2 regions of the Amaricoccus tamworthensis genome follow, and region 1 is predicted to be linked to the other one. Evidence: riboswitches for the same ligand, from Rfam matches in the RefSeq annotation. Region 1 holds a riboswitch; the other holds the start of a gene.
The links. Region 1 has a riboswitch for thiamine pyrophosphate ahead of ACP15P_RS02635 (thiamine phosphate synthase). Riboswitches for the same ligand answer to the same signal wherever they lie in the genome.
Positions count from the first base shown of each region.

Region 2: it holds a riboswitch for thiamine pyrophosphate, as region 1 does, so the genes downstream of both, thiM (hydroxyethylthiazole kinase) here and ACP15P_RS02635 (thiamine phosphate synthase) in region 1, are expected to answer to the same signal.

Region 1 covers NZ_JBNAFV010000001.1:553,402-561,184, reverse strand. The annotation lists gene ACP15P_RS02660 (fumarylacetoacetate hydrolase family protein) at 1-396, shown strand, start outside; gene ACP15P_RS02655 (ABC transporter permease) at 439-1,188, opposite strand; gene ACP15P_RS02650 (ABC transporter ATP-binding protein) at 1,185-1,910, opposite strand; gene tenA (thiaminase II) at 1,907-2,587, opposite strand; gene ACP15P_RS02640 (ABC transporter substrate-binding protein) at 2,584-3,522, opposite strand; gene ACP15P_RS02635 (thiamine phosphate synthase) at 3,566-4,132, opposite strand; TPP riboswitch at 4,275-4,379, opposite strand; gene ACP15P_RS02630 (rhomboid family intramembrane serine protease) at 4,431-5,183, opposite strand; gene metG (methionine--tRNA ligase) at 5,197-6,912, opposite strand; gene ACP15P_RS02620 (DsbA family protein) at 7,003-7,734, opposite strand.
Region 2 covers NZ_JBNAFV010000005.1:108,993-116,775, reverse strand. The annotation lists gene ilvD (dihydroxy-acid dehydratase) at 1-1,146, opposite strand, end outside; gene ACP15P_RS10955 (glutathione S-transferase family protein) at 1,537-2,202, shown strand; gene ACP15P_RS10950 (uracil-DNA glycosylase) at 2,199-2,966, shown strand; gene ACP15P_RS10945 (LysE family translocator) at 2,966-3,589, shown strand; gene moaB (molybdenum cofactor biosynthesis protein B) at 3,596-4,129, shown strand; gene ACP15P_RS10935 (DUF2161 domain-containing phosphodiesterase) at 4,133-4,837, shown strand; TPP riboswitch at 4,864-4,960, shown strand; gene thiM (hydroxyethylthiazole kinase) at 5,012-5,800, shown strand; gene thiE (thiamine phosphate synthase) at 5,797-6,411, shown strand; gene thiD (bifunctional hydroxymethylpyrimidine kinase/phosphomethylpyrimidine kinase) at 6,408-7,214, shown strand; gene ACP15P_RS10915 (hypothetical protein) at 7,282-7,783, shown strand, end outside.

The DNA of each region.
Region 1 (7,783 bases):
CCCGAATCTGAGGCTTTGGATCACGTTTGGGGATATGCCGTTGGTCTCGACATGACCCGTCGCGACATTCAGGGCGGGGGCTTCCCTTGGGAGATTGCCAAAGCGTTTGACCGCTCATTCCCGGTGGGGCCGATTACGCCGGTGTCCGAGACCGGTAAAATCGAGAAAGGCAAGATCAAGCTGAAGGTCAATGGTGAAACGCAGCAGGATTCGGATGTGTCCCTGCTGATATGGCGGATGCCGGAGATCATTTCGCGCCTGTCCGAGTATTTTGAGCTTTGCCCAGGCGATGTGATCCTGACCGGCACGCCGTCCGGCGTTGGACCTGTGGTACCCGGCGACAAGCTGGTCGCAACTTTTGAGGGTCTTGAGCCGCTGGAAGTTTCCATCAACTGAGGAATGCCAAACGGCGTGGGGTTTTTTGGTCCGCGCCGTTTTTTAATTTTGATCCGGGGCGTAGTGTCGGGTCAGGCGTTCGGCCATGCGGTCGACGGTCCAGTGCAGCAGGACCGTGAATCCCGCCAGCACGATCAGGGCCGCGAACATCACGTCCGTTTGGGCGCGGCCGTTTGACAGGAGCATCAGGTAGCCGAGACCTTTTGAGGCACCGACCCATTCGCCGATGACGGCGCCGATGGGCGCGTAGACGGCTGCGAGGCGGAGGCCGGATGCCAGCGACGGGAGCGCGTTTGGTATGCGGATGCGCAGCATGACCTGGGTCGGGGTGACCCGCATGACCTGGGCGAGGTCGAGGAACCCCTGGGGTGTACGGGTCAGACCGTCATAGAACGCGGATGTCACCGGGAAGAAAATGATAATGAGCGTCATCACCAGTTTCGACAGAATACCGTAACCGAGCCAGAGCGTCAGAATCGGTGCGAGCGCGAAGACGGGGACGGCCTGGAAAAACACGAGGATCGGGCGAACAAGGGTGCGGGCGAGTGGAAATGTCGCCAGCATGATGGCTGTCAGCGCGCCGAGCACCGCCCCGAGGACGAGACCGATCAGAACCTCTGCAATTGTGACGACCGCGTTTTCGGCGATTGTCACGCGGGAGGTCCAGAGAGCGGTGGCCACCCGCTCCGGTGATGGCAGAATGAATGGTGGCAGGCCGGTCAGGGCCACCAGCAGCCACCAGAGGAATATGGCCAGTGCGGTGGAAATGAGGCCGTTGCGCAGTGTGGTCATGGCCGGGCCATCAGAAGTTCATGGAGTTCAGATTGAAGCGACAGGGTCTCCGCACCGGTAATTGCACGGACGGGGTCGCTTTTGGGTCCAGAAGTCGATTGCAGGCCCGTTTCGTTCATCACGACTATTTTGTGGCCCAGACGTGCTGCCTCGCCCGGTTCGTGAGTAACGAGCAGAACGGTGCGACCGGCGAGAAGCCTAGCGGCAAGATCCTGCATTTCGGCGCGGGTACGCGCGTCCAGTGCCGAGAAAGGCTCGTCCAGCAGGGCGATGGGCCGGTCTTCTATCAGGGTGCGGGCAAGTGCCACGCGCTGTTTTTGACCGCCGGACAGCTGGGCGGGGCGTTTTGACGCGTGGTCGGACAGGCCCACCCGCTCAAGCATGTTCATCGCGCGGGCCGGATCCGGCGTCTCGCGGCGCAGTCGGGCGCCAAGCTGGGTATTTTCGAGGACCGTCAGCCAGGGGAAGAGCAGATCATCCTGGGCCATGTAGGAAATTCGGCCCTCAAGCGGTTCACCGTCATTGGCCGCGAGGGTGCCGACGAAATCAATTCCCGAGCCCAGGCCCGCAACGAGGCGGAGCAGGCTTGATTTGCCCACTCCGGAGGGGCCGAGCAGACAGGTCCACGATCCGGCGGCCATCTCAAGGCGCAGGGGGCCGAACAGAGGCTGCCCGGATATCCGCGCCGAACCTTCGACCGTGACTGCGGGTGCTTCCGTCACGGGGCGCGCAGGCCCATGTCCCAGAAACCCACCTCCAACCGGGTTGCACTGGCGAACGTGTCGGCAAGTGCGCTGGCGCAGGGAAGGCTGGGCCAGTCGGGTCCGAGGCGGTTGGCCAAAGCCGTGTCGATCAGCTGACCCGCCTCAACACAGACCGCCTGGTAGTCGTCTCCGGCATAGGTGTCGATCCATTCCGCATAGCGGTCGGAGGTCCTCGTGGATTTCAGGTGCAGGCCGATATCTCCGTATCCGTGAACACAGGGCGCAAGCGCGGCAAGCAGGTTGAGAAAATCACCCGAAAAACCGGCTTCCAGAACGAACCTCGTGTAGGCCATGTTCTCCGGAGCCTCGGTCGTCGCTTCCAGGTCGGCCTGCGATATGCCGGCGGCGGCGCAGATTTCCACGTGCAGGCGCATTTCCTCGTTGATTAGGGCATTGAGCGTCGCGGTGGCCGCGCGGATTTCCGCGATGGTGTCGGCCTTGACGGCTGCGAGCGCCCAGGCCCGGGAGAAATGTTTCAGGAATATCCAGTCCTGGCGCAGGTAATGCAAAAAGCACGTCTCCGGCATGGTGCCGTCGCCCAGTCCTGCCACAAAGGCGTGGCGGGTATAGTCGGTCCAGGCCTGCCCGGCGGCGTCGCGCCACCGGGAGACCGCAACGCCGTAATCGGGCGTCATTGTGCGGTGATGTCGACGCTGATGGCGTCTACCGGGTTGATGCCGGGGATGAGTTCGTATTCGTGCAGGAACGCCTCAAACGCCTCATACCGGCCTGCATCCATTGCAGCGGGTCGTGTGGCAAACCGGGGATAGGTGTCGACCCAGGCCTTTTCGTTCAGTTCGTTCTGAAGTTCGGCCGATGTGGCGGCGAAGGTCTCCCAGGAGTCTTTCGGGTGGTTCAGAATGTACTGTGTGGCACGTTCCGTGGCGGCGAGGAAACGGCCGATCATGTCGGCATCCATCGTGTCGGGATTAGCCACGTAGATCAGTTCCTCATAGGTCGGCAGACCCTCCTCCTCAACGAAGTGGCAGGTGCCGGGAACGCCTTCGATTTCCATCTGGTTCAGCTCGAAATTCCGGAAGGCGCCGATGACCGCATCGACCTGTCCGGACATGAGCGCAGGCGAAAGGGACCAGTTGACGTTGATCAGTTCAACATCATCCAGCGTCAGGCCATTATTGGCGAGCATGGCGCCCAGAAGAGCCTCCTCAACACCGGCGACGGAATAGCCGACCTTCCGGCCCTTGAGGTCCGCGAGGGTTTCGATCGGGCCGTCCTCCAGGGTCAGCAGGCAGTTCAGTGGCGTGCTGATCAGGGTGCCCACGCGTTTCAGGGGCAGGCCCTCGTGGATCTGCATGTGGAGCTGCGGCTGATAGGACACGGCCAGTTCGGCCTGGTTGGCGGCCGCCATTTTCGGCGGGTCGGCGGGGTCGGCCGGGGCGATTACCTCGACTTCAAGGCCGGCTTCCTCGAAATAGCCGTTCTCCTCCGCAATGATGATCGGCCCGTGATCGGGATTTACAAACCAGTCGAGGATGACGGTCATTTTGTCCTGGGCGGCGGCGGGCGTCGCAAGGCCAAGGGCCAGCAGTGTCACGAGGGTTTTGTTCATGTCTTAATCCTGGGATGTGAGGTGGGCCGCCGGGAGGACCCGGTTATTCGGTTTTTTCGAGCCATTCCTGGACCCGCAGTTCGGGGTCGTCATGGCCGGTGATGTCCGTTGTGACCGCGACCATGTCCGCACCCGCGTCGAACACGGCGGCGGCGCGTTTGAGGGTGATGCCGCCCACGGCGCAAAGAGGTACGTGGCCGATCAGTTCCTTCCACTCGGCAATCGGCTCGAGCCCAAGCGGGTAGCCGTGCCGGGTTTTGGACTGATGGATCGGTCCGAGCGTAATGTAGTCGGGTTCCAGCATCAGGGCCCGGTCGAGATCGAGATGGTCGCGGGTGCTGATCCCGAGGCGGATGCCGGCGGAGCGGATCGCGTGGATGTCGGCGTCGTCGAGATCCTCCTGTCCGAGATGCACGAAGGGGGCCTCCTCCTCAATGGCAAGCTCCCAGTGGTCATTGACGACGAGGGTGGCGTTGTAGCTGTCGCAGAGGTCTACGCTGCGACGGATTTCCTCGCGCATGTCCTCCTCGGGCATGTCCCTCAGACGCAGTTGCACCATTTTGATGCCCACGGGCAAAAGGTATTCCAGCCACTCGGAGGCGGGGAAGATGGGGTAGAAGCGCGCGGGAAAACCGCTTTCGCCGTCGTTATTTTCGGACGGTTCGTCGCTGTCTTCGGCTTCGTCAAACACGGGTCCCGGTGTCCTTCCTTTCGGATGTCCGGACAAAACCGTGTTGGGAGGGACTGCGGGCGTGAGCCCAACATCCGTTCCCTACGCCGGTATTGGCCGGATCAGGTTCGATGGGTCGGTGTCTGACACCTCTCAGCCTTCAGAAAAGGCCCCCCAACGGATTGGACCTTGGGTAGCACGGGCCGGAACCGCTCCGCAAGACAGCGCGGTATCAGTGTTATCTTTTCCGGCGCGGCACCTGGGGGATGGTGCTTTTCCGCCAGGGGTATTCGGCTTCGGGGTGTGGTGGGGTGCCGTGTGTGCAGCTCCAGTAAGCCGGGCCGCCCTGGCGAAGCCACCATGGAATGGTCAGAACCAGCCCCGCGACGAAACCGCCAATATGGGCAAGGTAAGCCACGCCGCCGCCCGCCGCACCAAAAGTGGACAGGCCCGAGAATGTCTGCATACCGATCCAGACGCCAAGAACGATCCAAGCGGGAAGTGTAAAGGTGCGGAAAAAAATGATCAGGATGATGATGATATCAACGCGTGCCTTGGGAAACAGCAGAAGGTATCCGCCCATGACCCCGGCGATCGCGCCGGAGGCCCCGACCATCGGGACCAAGGATGTCGGGTCGGGAAGGTACTGTGCCAGCGCAGCACCGATGCCCGACGCAATGTAGAAACCAAGGAACGGCAGGTGGCCGAACTGGTCCTCCATGTTATCCCCGAAGATCCACAGGAACAGCATGTTGCCCACCAGGTGCATTAGACCCCCATGCATGAACATCGAGGTCAGGAAGGTTGCCGGGCTGCCGCCCTCGCTAACGATGCCGGGCACGAGGGCCCAGTTGGCGAGGATCCGGGATATTTCCGGACCGTTCGAGTAGCTGGGCCACATGATCACGAAGACCAGAATGTTCACCGCGATCAGTCCCCAGGTCACGTAGGGGGTGCGGCCGGACGGGTTGTGGTCGCGGATCGGGAACATCGGGTCTGCGCGGTCAGGCCGTTCCGGCGAAGCGGGTGGAAAACTCCTCGCGGGCGTCGTCGGTGATTTTGGCGAAGAGCACTTCCGGAGTGGTAAACGCCGATCCCGGTGTCAGCGACGACAGCGCTGCACTCACGTCTTCCGGCCAGGCAAAGTCCTCGCCATCAAACGCGTCGAGCATCGCGCGGGAGGCGTCGGGGATGAAGGGCTGCGAGAGTACGGCGTAGAAGCGCACGAGGTTCAGCGAGAAGCGCACAATCGCGCCCGCCCGGTCCGGGTCGGTTTTGAACAGCGCCCAGGGAGCCGCTGCCTGAAGGTATTCGTTTCCTGCGGCCCAGATGCCGCGCAACTCCTGCGCGCCCTTGCGCAGGTCGATGGCTTCCATGTGGGTCTCATAGGCCTTGAGACGGCGGGTCAGGTCTTCGATCAGGGCCTGTTCGTCTGGTCCGTACTCGCCTGTGTCTGGGACTTTTTCCTCAAACCGAGAGCGTGCGAATTTGGTGACGCGGCTCACGAAATTGCCCAGCACGTCCGCCAGATCCTTGTTCACGCCCGCCTGGAAGGCTTCCCAGGTAAAGTTGCTGTCAGAGCTTTCCGGCACGTTGGCCATCAGCCACCAGCGCCAGTAGTCGGATGGCAGGATGTCGAGCGCCTGGTCCATAAAGACGCCACGACCCTCGGAGGTCGAGAATTTGCCGCCGTCATAGTTCAGGTAGTTGAACGACTTGATGTAATCGACAAGCTTCCAGTCCTCACCGGAGCCGAGGACGGTCGCCGGGAAGCTCAGCGTGTGGAAGGGGACGTTGTCCTTTCCCATGAACTGGACGTAACGCACGTCGTCCGCGCCTTTATCGGTACGCCACCAGCGTTCCCAGGCCGCGTCACCCTGGCCTGTTGCGTCGGCCCATTCGGCAGAGGCGGCGATGTACTCAATCGGCGCGTCGAACCAGACGTAGAAGACTTTGCCTTCCATGCCGGGCCAGTCGGCGTCGCCTTTTTTCACCGGGATGCCCCAGTCGAGGTCTCGGGTGATGCCTCGATCCTGGAGCCCATCGCCGTCATCGAGCCACTTCTTTGCAATGGAGGTGGTCAGGATGGGCCAGTCTGTTTTGCTGTCGATCCATTCCCGCAGGCGGTCGCGGAGCTGGGACTGGCGCAGATAAAGGTGGCCGGTCTCGCGTACTTCCAGATCGGTGGAGCCGGAGATGGCGGAGCGCGGATTGATCAGATCCGTGGGATCGAGCTGCTTGGTGCAGTTCTCGCACTGGTCGCCGCGGGCGCGCTCGTAACCGCAGTTGGGGCAGGTGCCCTCGATGTAGCGGTCGGGCAGGAAGCGGCCGTCGGCTTTGGAATAGACCTGCTTTTCGGAAACCTCCTCAATCAGCCCGGCATCCGCCAGGCGACCGGCGAAATGCTGCGTCAGGTGATGGTTGCGGGATGAGGACGAACGTCCAAAATGGTCGAAGGAAAGGCGAAATCCGTCCGCGATATCCTTCTGGACCTGCCACATGCGCGCGCAGTAGTCGGCGACGGCCTCACCGGCCTTTGCCGCGGCAAGCTCGGCCGGGGTGCCGTGCTCGTCCGTGGCACAGATGAACAGCACCTCGTGACCGCGTGCTCTGGCAAAACGGGCATAGACATCCGACGGCAGCTGGCTGCCCACCAGATTGCCCAGATGCTTGATGCCATTAATGTACGGCAGCGCCGACGTGATCAGTATGCGACCCATGAGTAATCCCGGAATTATTTTGTTCCGAATAGGCGATTCCGACGGCCATGGCCAGAGAGGTGTCGGCGCAAATGCCGAAGGCGTACCGGTTCAGCCGGAGGTTCGGGAGGCTTCGACCAGTTCCTCAAGCACGCCAAGCTCAACAAATCCGGGCACCAGTTCATCGCCGATGACGAAGGACGGCGTCCCCGAGAACCCAAGCGCGCGGGCCAGTGCGGCGGACTGGTTGAAATGTTCGTCTATTTCCGGCGCTTCCATGTCGGTGCGAAGCTGTTCCGTGTCGAGCCCGGCGCGTTCGGCGGCTTCCATGATGGTGGTCTCTGTGGCGCGACCATTGAGCGCCATAAGCTCGTTGTGCATTTCCTCATATTTGCCCTGTTCCCGGGCGGCGAGGGCGGCGCGGGAGGCCAAAACGGATTCCGCTCCCAGGATGGGCCATTCCCGCAGAACGAGGCGCACGTTGCTGTCATTGTTCAGCAGTTCCGTCACGGTCGGCACGGAGCGTTTGCAGTAGGGGCAGTTGTAATCGAAGAACTCCACTACGGTGACATCGCCCTCCGGGTTGCCAAGAACCGGGGCGTTTGGATCGTTTTCGAGCTCGTCGCGGCGGCTGGTCAGGACCTCTTCAGCCTCAAGTTGCTGCGCCTCGTTTTCGCGGCTTTGCAGGATTTCAACCGCCTGCATGATGATTTCCGGGTTTTCCAGAATGGCTTCCAGCGCCAGCTGTTTGACCTCTTCCGGCGTCAACTCCTGCGCCGTGGCGGGTGCGGCGGCAAGCCCGAGGGAGAACACAAGGCCAAGGGCGCTCAGGGTCTGTTTCATTGGCATATTCTCCTGAAATCGTGCTGCGGTCGGCGGCTGCCGCTAGAGT
Region 2 (7,783 bases), on a different contig from region 1:
GGGGGCGGCGCTGAACAGCTCATGTACGCGGTTTTCGCGGGTGCGGACGATATCCCACTGGTCAATCGCCTCGCCCATGGTGGGCGTGTGAACGGTGCTGGTTTCGCGGTTGATCAGGCCCGCGTTGTCTAGCTGGCCCAGGATGCCGAAGATGCCACCGGCGCGATGGACGTCCTCCATGTGAACGTCTCCCACCGCGGGCGCGACCTTGCAGAGGCAGGGCGTGGTGCGGCTCAGTTTGTCCATGTCATCGAGAGTGAAATCCACCTCACCTTCCTTGGCGATGGCGAGAAGGTGCAGGACCGTGTTGGTCGATCCGCCCATGGCGATGTCGAGTGACATTGCGTTCTGGAAGGCGGCGTGGGTTGCGATGCCGCGGGGCGTGACGGTGCGGTCGCCGCCCTCGTAGTGGCGTTTGGCGAGGTCCACGATGCGGCGGCCTGCCTCAAGGAACAGAGCCTTGCGGTCGGCATGGGTTGCGAGCGTCGAGCCGTTGCCGGGCAGGGCGAGCCCCAGAGCCTCGGCGAGGCAGTTCATGGAGTTCGCGGTGAACATGCCCGAGCAGGAGCCGCAGGTGGGGCAGGCGTTGATCTCGAACTCGTTGACCTGCTCGTCGGTCATGTCCGGATTGGCGGCCTGCACCATGGCGTCCACGAGGTCGACGGCAATCTCCTTGCCGTCCATGTCGACCTTGCCGGCCTCCATCGGACCGCCGGAGACGAAGATGGCGGGGACGTCGAGGCGCATGGCGGCCATGAGCATGCCCGGCGTGATCTTGTCGCAGTTGGAGATGCAGATCATGGCGTCGGCGCAGTGGGCGTTGACCATGTATTCCACGCTGTCGGCGATGATCTCGCGGGACGGCAGGGAATAGAGCATGCCGTCATGGCCCATGGCGATGCCGTCATCCACCGCGATGGTGTTGAACTCCTTAGCCACGCCGCCCGCGGCCTCAACCTCGCGCGCCACCATCTGGCCGAGATCCTTGAGGTGAACGTGGCCGGGGACGAACTGGGTGAAGGAGTTGACGATGGCGATGATCGGTTTGCCGAAGTCGCCATCCTTCATTCCCGTGGCCCGCCAGAGCGCACGTGCGCCCGCCATGTTCCGTCCGGAGGTCGATGTTTTTGAGCGATAGGGTATCATGTTGTCTTTCCAGCCCGCGGTGTGTCTTTGCCGGGGTTCTTATTCCGATTTTTTGGGAAAGACCATTGGGGGTGGTGAGACCAATATACTCGTTGGTGCGGAGAAGTCCGGGCGCGGAATCAAGGGGCGACCAGCCCCGCCGTGCCTGCGCCGGACCGTCCCCTGGGACGGCGCACTTTCAATGTTTGTGTTTCACCTCAGGGAAGAGGTGCACGACGCCATAAAACCGCGACGCTCACCCGTTAAGGGCGCCGCCCCCCGGTCCGACGCAGGCACGGCTCGTCGCGAACGGTCCAAATGTCCTGAAAGGCGGACCGATGCGTTTCGACTCACTTCCGCCCCACACCGCCCCTGGTTGCGCGGCGCATACCAATGGTGCAAAAGCGGGGGATGACCCTGCCCAGGCCCGAACTTCTGGTGGAATGCCGGCCGGCGCCCAATCCGCGCCGGGTGCGGATATTTTTGGCTGAAAAGGGTCTGGAGATCCCCACGGAGCAGGTCGATATCATGACCGGGGCGCATTTTGGCGATCATGCCGGGCGGGTCGGGACGTATCATGTGCCAGCGCTCAAGCTGTCGGATGGCAGCTGGCTGACCGAGAGCATGGCGATTTGCCGGTATGTTGAGGCTTTGGTGCCGGAGCCCTGTCTGATGGGCGCGGACGCGCTGAGTGCGGCGCGAATCGAGATGTGGCAGCGGCGGGTGGAATTTGAGCTGTTTTCGCCGATTGCCCAGGTTTTGCGGCACGGGAACCCGAAAATGGCTGTGCTGGAGGACCAGTGCCCGGAATGGGCCGAGGCCAATATACCACGGGTTCACAAGGGGCTTGCCATGCTGGAGCGGCGGCTGGGCGAGAGCCTTCACGTGGGTAATGAAGATTTTTCGGTCGCGGACATCACGGCTGTTGTCGCGCTGGATTTCCTGCGGACGATTCGAATTGAGATACAGGAACAGGCCACGGCCACGCGGGCCTGGTTTGAGAAGATGGGCGAGCGGCCGTCGGTGATGGCCTCGAGGGCGAAGCCTGCGGCTGCGACGGCGGAGGTGGCCGGGTGAACGGGCTTGATCCCGCGCGGGAGGCGGATATTGCGACGCTCCGCTGGCTGGTGGAGCTGGGCGTTGACGAGGCGATTGGTGAAGAGCCGGTCAACCGGTTTGAGGAGCCAAAGCTGCAGAGCCAGCCGCTCACCACGCCACCAAAGCCCAAAGAGGACGTGGTCATCGATACCGCGCCCATCGCTGCGGCCTGCGACACGCTCGATGCGTTGCGGAATGCGGTGGAGCAGTTCGAGGGGTGCGACCTGAAGAAGGGCGCGCGAAACCTCGTGTTTTCGGGGGGGAAGCCCTGGAGCAGGGTTATGGTCATCGGCGGCTCGCCCGACCGGGATGAGGACCGGGCCGGGGCGCCATTTGTGGGCCGTGCGGGTGAGATGCTCGACCGGATGTTCGCGGCCATTGGCTTGTCGCGGGAGGCGGAAAACCCGGAGCAGGCTTTGTATCTGACCTCTCTGCTTCCGTGGCGGCCGCCACAGGGACGCCAGCCGTCGGCGCGGGATATTGACATGATGCTGCCGTTTCTGGCGCGGCATGTGGAGTTGGCCGAACCGAAGGTTGTGGTTCTGATGGGCGATCTGGCGGCGGGCTCGGCCCTGAAAACGCAGACCCGAATTACCCGGTTGCGCGGGACCTGGGGGGAGTTTGGAGGACGCCCGGCGATACCGATGTTCCACCCCGAGGCGCTCCTGCGCGACGGAAGCCGCAAGCGGGCGGCGTGGTCTGATCTTTTGGAGATCCATCACAGGCTGGAGGCGATCGGTTGATTGGCATTGAGCCTGCGGTTTTTCTGACGTTCCTGCCGGCGGCACTGGCGCTCAATCTGACGCCCGGGGCGGACATGATGTTTTGCGTCAATCTGGGCCTGCGCGGCGGGGCGGCTCCGGCCTGGCTGGCATCGGCGGGGGTTGCCCTTGGGCTGATGGTGCATGTGACCATCGCGGGGCTGGGGCTTGGCGCGGTTGTCGCGAAATGGCCGGTGGTGTTCGACGTGGTGCGCTGGGTTGGTGTGGTGTACCTGCTTTGGCTGGCCCTGCGGATTTTGCGCGGTGGTGCGGAGGAGGACGCGCCGCGCAGGGGGCGTCTCTCCCAGGCCTTTACCGGTGGGTTGATCGTCAATCTGACGAACCCGAAAGTTATTCTGTTTGTACTGGCCTTTATTCCGCAGTTCGTGAACCCGAATGCCGGGACCACTTTACAGCAGTTTCTGGTGTTTGGGGCCGTGCTGGGACTCGGCGGGCTGATCGTTAACGGACTGGCGGGATCATTGGCCGGAGGGGTCGGGCAGCGTGTGGGTGGCTCCCGGCGGATGCAGCGCGGGTTGCAGGTTGTGACGGCCTCGATTTTCGGTCTGCTGGCCCTGCGGCTGGTGACGATGAAACAGGGATAGGATCGCATGGTGGAGCAACGTGAATTCATTCCGGTCCGGATTGCCGTGCTGACGGTTTCGGACACGCGTTCGCTGGCGGAGGACCGGTCCGGTGACGTGCTGGTCCAGAGGCTGACGGATGCGGGTCATCACCTGGCGGATCGCGATATTATCCAGGATGAGCAGGCCGCGATTGCGGAGAAGCTCAGAGTGTGGATCGCGGATGAGGACGTCGATGTGGTGATTTCCACCGGCGGCACGGGGCTGACGGGGCGGGACGTGACCGTGGAAGCGCATGAGAGCGTCTACGAGAAGCATATCCCCGCGTTTTCGACCATGTTCACCATGGTTTCGGCCGAGAAAATAGGGACATCAGCAATCCAGAGCCGCGCCTGCGCCGGGGTTGCGGGCGGTACGTATCTCTTTGCGCTGCCCGGCAGTCCTGGTGCGTGCAAGGATGCCTGGGACGGGATCCTGGAGAAGCAGCTCGATTACCGGCACATGCCCTGCAATTTTGTCGAGATCATGCCGCGTCTTGAGGAACACAAAAGGCGCAAGTGACCGATGCGTGAGACCGATCTCTATCCACCGCTCAAGCGGTATCTTGAGGCGCAGGGATATGAGGTGAAGGCCGAGATCGGGGACTGTGACCTGCTGGCCGTGCGCGGGGATGAACCGCCTCTCGTCGTCGAGATGAAACTGACGTTTTCGCTGGCCCTGGTGATGCAGGGCGTGGCGCGGCAGGCTTTGTTTGAGCATGTGTATCTGGCCGTGCCGGTGTCATCCGACCGGGGCTGGAAACTGCGTTACCGGGATATTATCCGCCTGTGTCGCCGGTTGGGTCTGGGTCTGCTGGCGGTGAAGACGGACGGGGAGGGCACGGTGGAGGCCCATCTCGATCCCGGTCCCTACCAGCCGCGACGCAATGCGAAGAAGGCCGGGCGGCTGCTGCGCGAGTTTGAGCGGCGGGTGGGCGACCCGAACGAGGGTGGCAGTACCGGGGTGAAACGGATCACGGCCTACCGGCAGGACGCGCTGCGCTGTGCTGCGTATCTGAGCCTGAACGGCGCTTGCAGGGCGGCACTTGTGGCGCGCGATGCGGGTGTGCCTCGGGCGGCGGTGTTGATGCGGGCGGATCACTACGGCTGGTTCGAGCGGGAGGCGCGGGGGATTTACGCGTTGACGCCGAAGGGGCGCGAGGGGCTGGAAAGCTTCGCTGACGTGCTGGCGGAGCTGGAACCGCCGAAACCGGCCGACGGAGATGTTTGACAGGCTCTTCGGCCTGTGTGACAGAGACATGGCGACAGGGGCGCGCGGCATCGGCCGGGCTGAGAAGGACCCTTTGAACCTGAACCGGATCATACCGGCGGAGGAAGTTGCATGGCGCGGGATCAGAGGACCGGATTGACGCCAGGCGCCCCTCCGTCACAGCGAGGGAGAGACATGAACACACCAGCGGAACACCTGAACCGGATGCGCGACCGCACACCGCTCGTCCAGAACATCACCAACTATGTTGCCATGAATGTCATGGCCAACATCATGCTGGCCGCCGGAGCCTCGCCCGCAATGGTTCATGCCAGCGAGGAGGGCCCGGAATTTGCCGCAATCGCGAGTGCGGTCAGTATCAATATCGGTACGATTGACGCGGACTGGGCCGAGGCGATGGCGGCGACGGCTGAGGGTGCGCAGAAGGCCGGCACACCCTGGGTGCTGGACCCGGTTGCGGTGGGCGCAACGGCGTTTCGGCAGGAGCAGGGTGCCCGGCTGCTGGGGTTTAAGCCAACCGTCATCCGGGGCAATGCGTCCGAGATTCTGGCGCTGGGCGGAACGGCTGCTGCGGGTCGTGGCGCTGACGCGGCAGATCCGGTTGCGGCCGCGGAGGCTGTCGCGCGGGACCTGGCCAAACGGACCGGTGCGGTCGTCGCCGTGACCGGTGAGGTGGATTACGTGACCGATGGCGAGCGCGCGGCGCGCGTCTCGAACGGTCACAGCCTGATGCCGCTCGTGACCGCGCTGGGCTGTTCACTGACCGGCTACGTTGCGGCCTTTATTGTGGATGAGGACCCGTTTGATGCGACCGTGGCGGCTCTGGCGTGTTTTGCGGTGGCCGGTGAGATTGCCGCGGATGGGGCAACCGGGCCAGGAAGCTTCCAGGTGCGGTTCATTGACGCTCTGCACAGCCTGACCGCGGACGTGGTCGCGGAGCGTGCCAGGGTGTCGGCCGCGTGATCCCGCCGCTGTGTTTTGTCACCGACGCGGACGCGCCTCTGTCCATCGTGGAGCAGGCCGAGGCGGCGGCGCGCGGGGGCGCGGGCTGGATCCAGCTGCGCCACAAAACCCTGCCGGACGCGGATTTCGCCGGGCTGGCGCGGGAGGTCATGGCCGCTATCGGAGGGTTTGGTGCGTCGCTGATCATCAATGATCGGGTCGACGTGGCCAGGTCGGTGAATGCCGCCGGTCTGCATGTGGGGCAGTCGGACGGGGATGTCGGCAAAATCCGCGAGGCGATTGGGCCCGACATGGTGCTGGGCCTGTCGATTGAGGCGGAGGATCAGCTTGCCGCCATTCCGCCCGGCGCGGTGACCTATCTTGGCGTTGGCCCGGTGCGTGCGACCGCGTCGAAGCCGGATCACGCGCAACCCATCGGGTTCGATGGCCTCGCCAGGATCGCGGCCGCCGCGAAGGAGCCATGCATGGCAATCGGCGGTCTGGATGCCGATGACATGGTGGAGGTGCGGCGCGCCGGTTGCGTCTCCGTCGCTGTGGTCTCCGCAATTTCGCGGGCTGAGGACCCGCAGGCCGCCACGCGGCGCATCGTTACGGAATGGAGCAGGACATGATCCCGAACGTGCTTTCCATTGCTGGTTCCGATCCTTCGGGCGGGGCCGGTATTCAGGCGGATATCAAGTCGATTTCGGCCAATGGTGGCTACGCCATGGCGGTGCTCACCGGCCTGACGGCGCAGAACACTGATGGCGTGAAGGGCGTGAGCCTCGTTGATCCGGCCTTTGTGACCGCACAGATCAGGGCCATTCGCGACGACATCCGGATCGATGCCATTAAGATCGGAATGCTCGGCGATGCCACGGTGATCGAGGCGGTCGCGGGGGCTTTGGAAGGTGTGGACGCGCCCATAGTTCTTGATCCCGTGATGGTTGCGCGGAGCGGTGACCGGCTGCTGGCCGACAGGGCGGTGTCGGCATTGCGGGACCTGCTCGTGCCTCGCGCGACGGTGATCACGCCTAACCTGCCGGAGGCCGCCGATCTGCTTGGGGTTCCTGAGGCCGCGGATGTGGACGGCATGCGGCACCAGGCGCGGGCTCTGCTGGAGCTTGGCTGCGGTGCGGTTCTGATCAAGGGTGGTCATCTGGGGCAGGGGGATGCCACGGATCTTCTGCTCTCCGGTGGTGACGAGACGGTGCTTTCCGCACCGCGCAGCGGGACGCGCAACACCCATGGCACCGGCTGCACGCTGTCCTCCGCTCTGGCGACACGGATCGCGCTGGGCGCGGAGCTCGCGCAGGCGGTGCGCGAGGCGAAATCCTACATCTCAGCGGCCATCGCGGCGGCGGACACGCTGTCGGTTGGTGGTGGGCATGGCCCGGTGCATCATTTCCACAGCCTGTGGGGTGGGGGCGCATAAACCCTTTGGGTTGTGAAACCTTTCGCCTGAGGGTTAGAGTGCCCTGAAAACATATCCGGGGGATGGAATGAGAATTCTATCGCGTATTGCGGCCTGCACTTTTACCGCCCTGTTTGCGGTCTCCGTGCAGGCGGAGGAGTTCGTCTACGAAACGCGCGGCGCGAACCTGTTCAGTTTCGATGTGCCGGATGGCTGGGAGGTTCTGGAAGGCGTCGAGGTGCCCGAAGCCCAGGCCGCCGACGGTACGCCGCTCAGCCCGAAGGTCGTGTCCATCCGTCCGCCGGATGAGGAGGGTGTAATGTGGACCGGGTTCTGGTCGCCGGTCAGGCTGTCGAGTATTTCCGGGGCCAAATCCTGGATGGAACGGGTGATCCCCTATCTCCTGGCCGAGCCGGAAAACCTCTACTACGACCGGCGTACCGTTGGTGGTAAACCCACGCGGTTTTACAGCGGTCAGGGTGTGCGCGACGGTCGCGATTTCGACTATGCCTTCGCCATCATCCAGATCTCACCGGATCACGTGGCCGTGGCCGCTTTCATCGGCGAGCCGGATGCCTATGACCGGCATG